DNA from 3 places in the Alteromonas sp. AWJ4_199 genome. Region 1 is predicted to be linked to each of the others. Evidence: predicted binding sites of a transcription regulator. Region 1 holds the regulator's gene; each other region holds the start of a gene.
The links. The regulator sigma-54, encoded in region 1, starts transcription at its own class of promoters, with help from an activator protein. The targets are predictions, from matches to a motif close to GTTGGCACGNNNNTNGNNT.

Region 1 (3,286 bases):
GTGATAAGATTACGTTCGATATGATTACTGAACAATTGCTTGCAACGGGTGGTGCCGGTGAAGATGGTGAAGGTCGTGTAACCACAGTATTTACTCCTGACACCATTCGTAAAACATCGTCTAAGAAAGACAACGAGGACAATGAATAGCAATGGCAACTTTGAGCGCTAAAAACCTTGCTAAATCGTATAAATCGCGACAGGTTGTTCGCGATGTAAGCCTTTCAGTGTCTACCGGTCAAATTGTCGGTCTTCTCGGCCCTAACGGCGCTGGTAAGACCACCACTTTTTACATGATTGTAGGCTTAGTCAACTTAGACAAAGGCAAAATCGAAATTGATGATAATGAGCTTACTCACCAGCCAATGCATGAGCGCGCACGCCGCGGTATAGGCTACCTCCCGCAAGAGGCATCAATATTTAGAAAGCTTACGGTATATGAAAATATCATGGCCATTTTGCAAACCCGTAAAGATTTAAATTCACAACAGCAAGAAGAAGAAGCTGATGCACTACTTGATGAATTTAATATCAACCATATACGTAATAGTACGGGCATGAGTTTGTCAGGGGGAGAACGTCGTCGCGTAGAGATTGCTCGCGCTTTGGCAGCGAAACCACAATTTATTTTGTTAGACGAACCATTTGCTGGTGTTGATCCAATATCAGTTAATGATATAAAGAAGATAATACAGCATCTTCGCGATAGGGGTATTGGTATCCTTATCACGGACCATAACGTACGCGAAACATTGGATGTTTGCGAAAAGGCGTACATTGTGAGTCATGGTGAGCTTATTGCGCAAGGAACCGCGGAACAGGTTTTAAGTAATCAAAAAGTAAGGGATGTATACCTAGGCGAACAATTCAGGCTATAGTTAATGTAACCGAATTGTCATTTTTCAGTTTCGCTCTGGTATATTCAATTTAGAGCATTTAAATAAGACGTAGATGAAACCATCTTTACAGCTAAAATTTAGCCAACAACTTACCATGACACCTCAGTTGCAGCAGGCCATCAAGCTGCTGCAGCTTTCTACGCTTGATCTTCAGCAAGAGATTCAAGAGGCACTCGACTCTAATCCACTGTTAGAAGTGGAAGAAGGTAACGACGAGCCACAAGTAGAAAAGAACAATGTCGATAGTGACGATAGTGCTGCTGAAGCGACAGCTTCTGCATCAAGCGACACGCTAGAGGCAGGAGATGCACTGGAGAAGAACGACCTTCCCGATGAGCTGCCTATCGACAGCACCTGGGACGAGTACTACTCCGCCTCTTCTGCGCCTGCGCCTGGCCCGTCTAATGATGACGAACAAATCTTCCAAGGTGAAACTACCGAAGACATCCAAGAGCATTTGCTTTGGCAAATGCGCCTCACTCACTTTTCAGACACTGACCGCGCTATTGCTACGGCTATCATCGACTCAATCGACGAATCCGGTTATCTAACCGTTACCCTTGACGATATCTTAGATGCTGTTAATGACGATGACTTAGAAGAGCCTATCGAAATGGACGAAATAGAATGTGTGCTTAAGCGCATTCAAATGTTCGACCCCATTGGTTCAGGTTCTCGTACACCTCAAGAGTGTCTTATGGTGCAATTGCGCCAGTTTTCAGAAGACACACCGTGGCTTGCTGAAGCGAAGCAGCTTATTGAGGAATATTCAGACTTACTGAGCAGTAAAGACTACCGCACGCTAATGCGTAAGAGCCGATTGAAAGAAGATCAGCTGCGCGAAGCAATGCGTTTACTCCAAACCTTGAATCCTCGCCCAGGTAGTGCTTTAGTTACTAAAGAGCCTGAATACGTTATTCCTGATGTCTCAGTAACCAAGAAAAATGGCCGTTGGGTGGTTGAGCTGAACCCCGACAGTCTGCCTAAATTAAGCGTAAATCAAACGTACGCAGCAATGAGTCGCCGTGCCAAGAACAGCAGCGATTCACAATTCATCCGCTCACACATGCAAGAGGCTAAGTGGTTCATAAAGAGCCTTGAATCTCGCAACGATACCTTGATGAAGGTTGCAAATTGCATTGTGCAGCAGCAAATGGGCTTTTTTGAGCACGGCCCGGAAATGATGAAACCAATGGTGCTAAATGATGTCGCAGAAATGGTAGATATGCACGAATCGACTATTTCGCGTGTGACAACACAGAAGTATATGCATACGCCCCGTGGCATCTTTGAATTGAAGTATTTCTTCTCAAGCCACGTAGCAACCGAGTCAGGTGGTGAGTGTTCATCTACAGCGATTCGTGCTTTGATCAAGAAGTTAGTGGCTGCGGAAAATCCTAGCAAGCCGCTAAGTGATAGCAAGATTGCTTCATTGTTGGCCGAGCAAGGCATAAAAGTCGCTCGGCGAACAATAGCAAAATACCGGGAATCGTTATCGATCCCGCCGTCGAACCAACGCAAAAGCCTTATCTAACCGGGCTTAATAATATAAGGAAGACGAAATATGCAAATCAACCTTACTGGTCATCATGTCGAAATCACCGACTCTTTGCGTAATTATGTCGATACGAAGTTCAGCAAACTTGAACGTCACTTTGATCACATTTCTAATGTGCATGTCATCCTGAACGTTGAAAAATTAAATCAAAAAGCTGAAGCGACTGTTCATTTAAGTGGCGCTGAAGTATTCGCATCCTCAGAAAATACCGACATGTATGCGGCGATTGACAGCATGGTTGATAAACTCGACCGGCAGGTAATCAAGCATAAGGAAAAACTGAAAAAACATTAGTAGTTAATTAAGCATGGATATACAAGCCATCGTAAGTCTGGACCGCACCGAGTGTGCGGTTCAGTGTAATAGTAAAAAGCGAATTCTTGAGATCATCGCTGATATCGCTGCCAAGCATAACGATAACATCGACCAGGCAACGGTTTTAAATAGCTTGATGGCTCGAGAACGTATGGGTAGCACGGGTATAGGTAACGGCATAGCACTGCCCCACGGCCGCCTAGCAGGCCTTGAGAAGGTAATAGCAATCGTTGTAACAAGTACACCAGCTATCAACTTTGATGCCCTAGACGAAAAGCCCGTAGACATATTCTTTGCTCTTCTCGTTCCCGAAGAGCAAACCGAAGGACACCTTCAGACACTGGCTACCGTAGCCGGTAAGCTAAGCGACAAAGAAACGATTAAAACAATACGTCGTGCAACAACCAGCGACGAAATTATTTCTGCATTAAGTTAAACAATAAGGGCTTATACATTATAGATAGGCACTTTATTCAACAACGCGTATGTGATGAAACCAGAATATAAGGGAGAGT
Region 2 (3,286 bases), on a different contig from region 1:
TATATGAACAGGTGGAATAAGGAAGCCCAACTCTTGCGATAGTTTCTTACGTACGCCTTTAATTCGTGTCAACAACTCACCACCTTGAGATTTATCAACAAGCGGAATTAAGCGATAGCCCACTTCTAAACCAATGGTATCCACCTGCTGAACGTCGTCCCATCCCAGCTCTTTAACTTCAGGTGCAACAGTTTCATCTTTTGATATATTCTCTGGCAATTGAGGTTCTTCAGCTTTCTTCTTAGCTTGAACTGTCTGCCAATATGCGAAGCCCGCAATCAAAAATGAAAAACCCAAGAATGCGATATGAGGCATACCCGGAATGATACCCATGACGAAAAGCACGCCTGATGCTATATAGAGCGCTTGATTATTTCCTAGCTGACCACGGATCTCTTTACCCATTTCTTGGGTTTCGTTTTCTCGAGTAACGATAATCGCTGTTGCTACCGAAAGTAGCAATGAAGGTATCTGCGCCACCAAACCATCACCAATGGTCAAAATGGTGTAGATCTCTATGGCATTTCCAAATGAAAGACCGTGCTGAATCATGCCTATGAATAAGCCGCCAACAATATTGATAAGCATGATAAAAAGGCCGGCAACCGCATCGCCTTTTACAAACTTTGATGCACCGTCCATCGACCCGTAAAAGTCAGCCTCTGCGGTTATTTCTTCGCGACGCTGACGCGCCTGGTCTTGGTCGATATAGCCTGCATTAAGGTCGGCATCGATTGCCATCTGCTTACCTGGCATAGCATCCAAGGTAAAGCGAGCACTCACTTCTGAAATACGTCCCGCACCAGCAGTTACTACCTTGAAGTTGATAATAAGAAGGATAGCGAAGACAACAATACCTACAGCATAGTTACCACCGATAACCACAGCACCGAAGGCTTCAATCACTTTACCTGCCGCATCTCCCCCTTCGTGGCCGTACAGTAATACAACCCGCGTAGACGCAACGTTAAGCGCCAAACGCAGAACTGTCGCTATTAGGAGTACAAGTGGGAAAATACCAAAATCCACAGGGCGTTGGGTGAGTACCGCTACCAAAATAATGACGAGAGAGAGCGCAATATTAAAGCTAAACAATACGTCGAGTAAAAACGGCGGCATGGGTAGTATTACCATTCCCATGATTGCCAAAAGGACAATAGGCGCGCCTAAACCACTGGTAAAATTTTGCAGCTGATTTTTATCGAATCGCTGAAGATAACCGGATAACTGCATGGCTGGGTGTCTCTCTATCAGAAAATTGACGCTTTATGTAAATCTTCAATAGAGTTTTCAACTAACGTGCCAGCTTTATACAAAGCGGCATATACATACACCAATAGAGCCCAAAAGTATGCGACAAGTATAAAAAGGCAAAAAAAACCGCAGTAAAATAGTCACTTAGCGACGGTATTCTGGAGGGATAGGCAAATCTCGTTTAAGTGGTTTAGGACGCTTACCCTTTCCTGCCCTATGTGCTTTAAGCTGATAGACGTGTGCTAGCACCTGCGCTACCGCCATAAATAAGGCGTTCGGAATTTCATCGTCGACTTCTGTCGAATAAAAGATGGCACGAGCGAGCATAGGAGAAGGTATTAAAGGTACGTCATTGGCGGTAGCAATTTTTCTGATATGCATAGCCAATTCATCAGCCCCTTTTGCTACCACAACTGGGGCTCTGATTCCCTGTTCGTCGTACTTAATGGCTACAGAAAAGTGGGTGGGGTTAGTCACAACAACGTCTGCCTGTGGGACTTCCTGCATCATGCGTTTAGTTGCCGCCTGATATTGCAAGCGACGAATACGCCCTTTTACCATAGGGTCGCCTTCTGCATTTTTTCGCTCGTCTTTAACCTCTTGCTTGGTCATTTTCATTTCTTTATTGTGCTTATACATTTGATAAGGCACATCGATGAGTGCAATGGGGATCATGCCGCACACCAGGATAAGAAACGCCCACTTGAGCATGTCGAGTGCGTGAAAGATGTTTCCCGGATAAAGCTCCATATCAAGGTGGAGCGCTTCATCTTCAAAGAACAGTAACGCCCCAATAGCCATGCCAATTATGACCACCACTTTTGCTATGGATTTTAGCAACTCAACCAAGCCGTTCGTGCCGAACATTCGCTTGAACCCTTGAATTGGGCTCATCTTAGAGCCTTTGGGCTTCGCGCCTTCCCAAGTAAAGTTGAAACCACCAAGGGCGATAGAGCCATAAATGCCCGCTATCATAGCAACCACCATATAAAGCAATACCGCTGGACCTACCGCAGAAAAAGCTTCACCCCACGCGCCAAACATGTGGGTGATATCATAGGTTTCGTCACGAGAAAGGATGAACATTCGCTGAGTAAGTTTAAAAACAGATTCAGCAATCCAGCCGCCTACAAATAAAAACATAAAGGCACTGACGATAAGCACCAACGTAGTGGATAGTTCACGGGAACGGGCTAGCTGCCCTTTTTTTCGGGCATCTTCGAGTTTTTTCCCCGTGGGGTCTTCTGTTTTTTCGCTTGAATCTGCCATGCTCGATTATGCTCTCTCGCCTAGTTTATCCAACCAATCTGTTCACAGTCTCGCCATACTCTGCAAACGACTAGCATTGCTTGTCTAACGACAAATATTCAATAGTTCACACATAAACTGCTCAGCTCTGAACCATTGGGTTTCGAAGTGTGCAGTAAAGTTATCAAGTGTTATCCAAATAATCAGTAAGCCCATTACCTGAGCGATCGAAAAACCAATACTAAAAATGTTTAGCTGTGGTGCAGCTTTGGTCATTACGCCAAACGCCAAATTCACGATTAAAAGCGACACGATTGGCGCAAGAGACAGGGTCACTGCCGATATAAACATCCAACCGCCCCAATGGGCAATATCGCGGAACTGTTCAGCGGTCCACCATGCTTCGCCTATGGGAAACGCCTCGAAGCTCATTACTATCATTTGGATCATGGACAAGTGCCCATCCAAGGTCCAAAACAACAAGGTGGCTAATATCAGATAAAATTGGCCCACTGCGGGCACGTTAATACCGTTTACTGGGTCAACAATAGACGCGAACCCCAAACCGGTTTGCATGGCTATGATTTGGCCTGCAATCACGAAGGTATTGAGTACCATCATTGATATAAAACCAATGGCAATGCCTATCAACAACTGCTGAATAACAATTAAAAATGTGCCCACATCCACTAAATTTTCTATGGGTGACGGAGGCACTACAGGCATGATGATGAGCGTAAGCATTATACCCAATAGGGCTCGCACCTGCGGGGGGATTGATTTT
Region 3 (3,286 bases), on a different contig from region 1:
CTCCTCAAATTCACCCTCTTCAATGGCGAATTCATCAAGTTCTTGAACCTGATAAGTTAGTAGCTGAATTCTGTCTTCGCGCTGCTGGGCTTGTTCTTGAAGCGCCTTTAATGTGCGTTGCTTATCACGCCAAAGAGAGTAGGTTTCTCTAACTTGCACTAATATGTCGTTGTGCTTAGCGTAACCATCAACTAATTCTCTTTGATGGTCTTCTTTCAGCAGCTGTAGGTGAGTATTTTGACCGTGAATGGCCAACAAAAACTGGCCTAAACCTTTTAACTGCTGAAGTGAGGCGGGAATACCGTTGATAAAAGCTTTTGAACGGCCTTCCTTTGAAATAACTCTGCGAATAAAGCAGCTATTCTCATCTTCATCTGAGGTGAGCTCATGTTCATCGAGGAAGGCTTTAGCTAATACATTGCCGTTTAAAGAAAAGTGAGCAATGATTTCCGCTTTTGCACTACCTTTTCGCACCGCATTTGCGTCGGCACGCTCGCCTAAGCACAAGCTTAAAGCATCAATAGCAATTGATTTACCTGCACCGGTTTCACCGGTTATAGCAGTTAAGCCGTTTTCCAGTTGAACCGATAATTGTTTTACAACAGCAAAATTAGAAATAGAAAGATGCGCTAACATAACCACACTCGAAAAAGTTGAACATGATGATATATACAGGAACTGATAATATATACAGTATTTTGACTGTGTAAAGTTAAGTCGGGAAAAAATTGCGTTAAAATGGAGGGGGATGCTAACAAAACTCATAAAATCAATATCATAAGTTTAGCGACTTTTGTGATGTTATGAGTAACCTGAAGATGTGAAACAATGGAAATGCGTGCTTTACAAAAATTTATACAGTACTAGGTTTAGTAAGGGTTCAGTGGCGAAAAGCCCGATTACAAAAAAAAGTTAGTAGCCAGATACGTTAACCTATTTTAGAGTTTATTGAAAACCAAACAGCAAAAAGGAGAGCCTAAGCTCTCCTTTGAAATTCTAACTATAGATAGTTAGATTAGTGTATAAAATTCAATGATTAGAGGCTATTGCTGCAATTCACCGCTGCCAGACTCAATGTGTGCGCGCACAAACCACTGAAACTGTTCTAAGTCTGCCAGTTGGCCAGTAATCATATCTTCTGATACTGGGTCAATTTCACCTAAAAGCTCTAACGCTTTTCTATGGTCACCATTTACACCGTCATATACGGCATCCAGCGCCTTAAGGTGGTCAAGTACTAAACCTTTACCCAACTCATAATCGTTCCAGCTGCGACCTTCAACAATGGCTTTCGGTGTACCTTTTGGTACGCCACCTAACGTGGCAATTCGCTCTGCAATTGTGTCGGTCATTTCGCGTACCGCATCTACCTGCGGATCCAACATCTCATGCACGCCAATAAAATTTGGTCCTACTACATTCCAATGAATGTGCTTCAACGTTAACTGTAAATCTAATAGTGCAACCAATCGCTGATCCAATACCTTGATTGTTTTGGCAGCAGCATCGTTATCCATTCCTGGGGCTGTAAATTTGATATTGGTGTTACTCATGATATCTCCTATTGAATGCAAATAAATCGGCATGATGTGGAACATCAATAGGGCTAAAGTCTCGCTAACCCTGTGCCAACAACTTACCTAGGCAGTTGCAACGGGTATGCCGAAATTTGAGATTTTTATAAGTACGCGTTTTCATTGGAGAAATCAGGGGGAGATTAAAAAATCTTTATTTTTCAAGCCTGTAGCGATCAAGAAAATGCTACAGGCTTATGTAATAAATGCACATGGAATCAACTAAATGGAGCAGGGAGGTTAGTAAAGCTTACTACCCCAACCTAACTTTTTACGAAGTACATTGAAGTAGCTGTAGCCCTTAGGGTGAACAAGATGGAGTTTGTCTACGCTTTTGTTTATTCGAATTTCATCGCCAGGTAGCACCGGCAGAACAATATGGCTATCGCAACTCACTTGTAGCGAGTCACTATTAACCTTTGATACTTTCATCGATACCTGACTGTCAGCATCAACAACGATTGGACGGCTGCTAAGTGTGTGAGGAAACATGGGTACCAACGTAAGTGCATCTAGCTTGGGCATAATAATAGGGCCGCCCGCTGATAAAGAGTAAGCCGTTGAACCTGTAGGTGTGGCTACTATTAATCCGTCGCTGCGCTGACTGAATACAAATTGCTCATCGATGTAAATTTCAAATTCCATCATATGGGCAACTTTTCCGTGGTGAAGTACCACTTCGTTTACAGCAGAGTTGTTACTTTTAAGTTTTTCGTGTCGATAAACTTCTACTTCAAGTAAGAAGCGCTCTTCTACTACGCATTCACCGTTAAAGATAAGGTCAAGTTGTTGAACAATATCATCGGGGTGGATATCAGTTAAAAAGCCGAGATTTCCGCGGTTTACACCGACAACGTGAATGTCAAAGCGAGCGAGCACACGTGCTGCACCAAGCATGCTGCCGTCACCGCCTACCACAACGGCGAGGTCAGCCTCTTTGCCAATAGTGACAAGGTTACAGCTTTTGAAGTTTTCGGTTTCAAGTTCTTCAGCAATACTTTCCTCAACCAATAATTTACAGCCTTTTGCCAATAAATATTCGGCAAGAATGTTCAGGCTGTCGTGGGTTGCAGCGTGCTGAGGTTTTCCAATTAAAGCAACGGTTTGATAGGGCATGGAATGCTAATGTCCTTTCATTTCCAATGGTTGGACATTAGCACAGGTTTTTTGCAAAAGAAAAGCGTTAAACGGCACACAGCGCAAGGTTTAGCGATCTTCTAACCGATTATAGTCGAGAAGACCGCCTTCAATAGGATAGAGCTCGCTAGACCATTGGATTAGTTTATCACTAAACGCCCAAAAGTTAGGGTTGGTTCGGCGCATGCCAACATCGTCGAGCAGGGCTTTGTAATCGGCTTCGCTTTTAATGGACTTAAGCTTCTCAATCGAAGACGTTATTTCTGAGGCATTGATATACCAGAATGCGTCAGGGTAACTGCCCAACAAACCATGAACTAGCGTGATTGAATCTTTAGAAGGCTCCCGGTTTTCCTCTTCTTCAAATAGGCTATTTACATTGTAATGCGCGCTATTTCTAAGGGCAGTGAACACATCAATGTTGTCTGGGTTCTTGTCGTCTTGAATCACAATCATGGTAGTTTCAGGCATCAACGTCGCTTGTTGAGCAGGAAGCGAATCTAAGCGCTTTAATGCTTCGAACTGTTCAGCTGATAGCAAACGTTCATTGTAGGTTGAGGCATTCGGTTGAACTT

Region 2: a site for sigma-54 is predicted at 1,289-1,307, ahead of flhA (flagellar biosynthesis protein FlhA). Genes of this name have one in related genera too.
Region 3: a site for sigma-54 is predicted at 1,615-1,633, ahead of dps (DNA starvation/stationary phase protection protein Dps). Genes of this name have one in related genera too.

The regions. Positions count from the first base shown of each region.
Region 1 covers NZ_JBSWUR010000001.1:1,493,955-1,497,240, forward strand. The annotation lists gene lptA (lipopolysaccharide transport periplasmic protein LptA) at 1-149, shown strand, start outside; gene lptB (LPS export ABC transporter ATP-binding protein) at 152-877, shown strand; gene ACXAER_RS06515 (RNA polymerase factor sigma-54) at 951-2,432, shown strand; gene hpf (ribosome hibernation promoting factor) at 2,463-2,750, shown strand; gene ptsN (PTS IIA-like nitrogen regulatory protein PtsN) at 2,764-3,207, shown strand.
Region 2 covers NZ_JBSWUR010000003.1:198,647-201,932, forward strand. The annotation lists gene flhA (flagellar biosynthesis protein FlhA) at 1-1,233, opposite strand, end outside; gene flhB (flagellar biosynthesis protein FlhB) at 1,399-2,523, opposite strand; gene fliR (flagellar biosynthetic protein FliR) at 2,608-3,286, opposite strand, start outside.
Region 3 covers NZ_JBSWUR010000002.1:116,016-119,301, forward strand. The annotation lists gene recN (DNA repair protein RecN) at 1-636, opposite strand, end outside; gene dps (DNA starvation/stationary phase protection protein Dps) at 1,044-1,553, opposite strand; gene nadK (NAD(+) kinase) at 1,815-2,690, opposite strand; gene ACXAER_RS15480 (fatty acid cis/trans isomerase) at 2,781-3,286, opposite strand, start outside.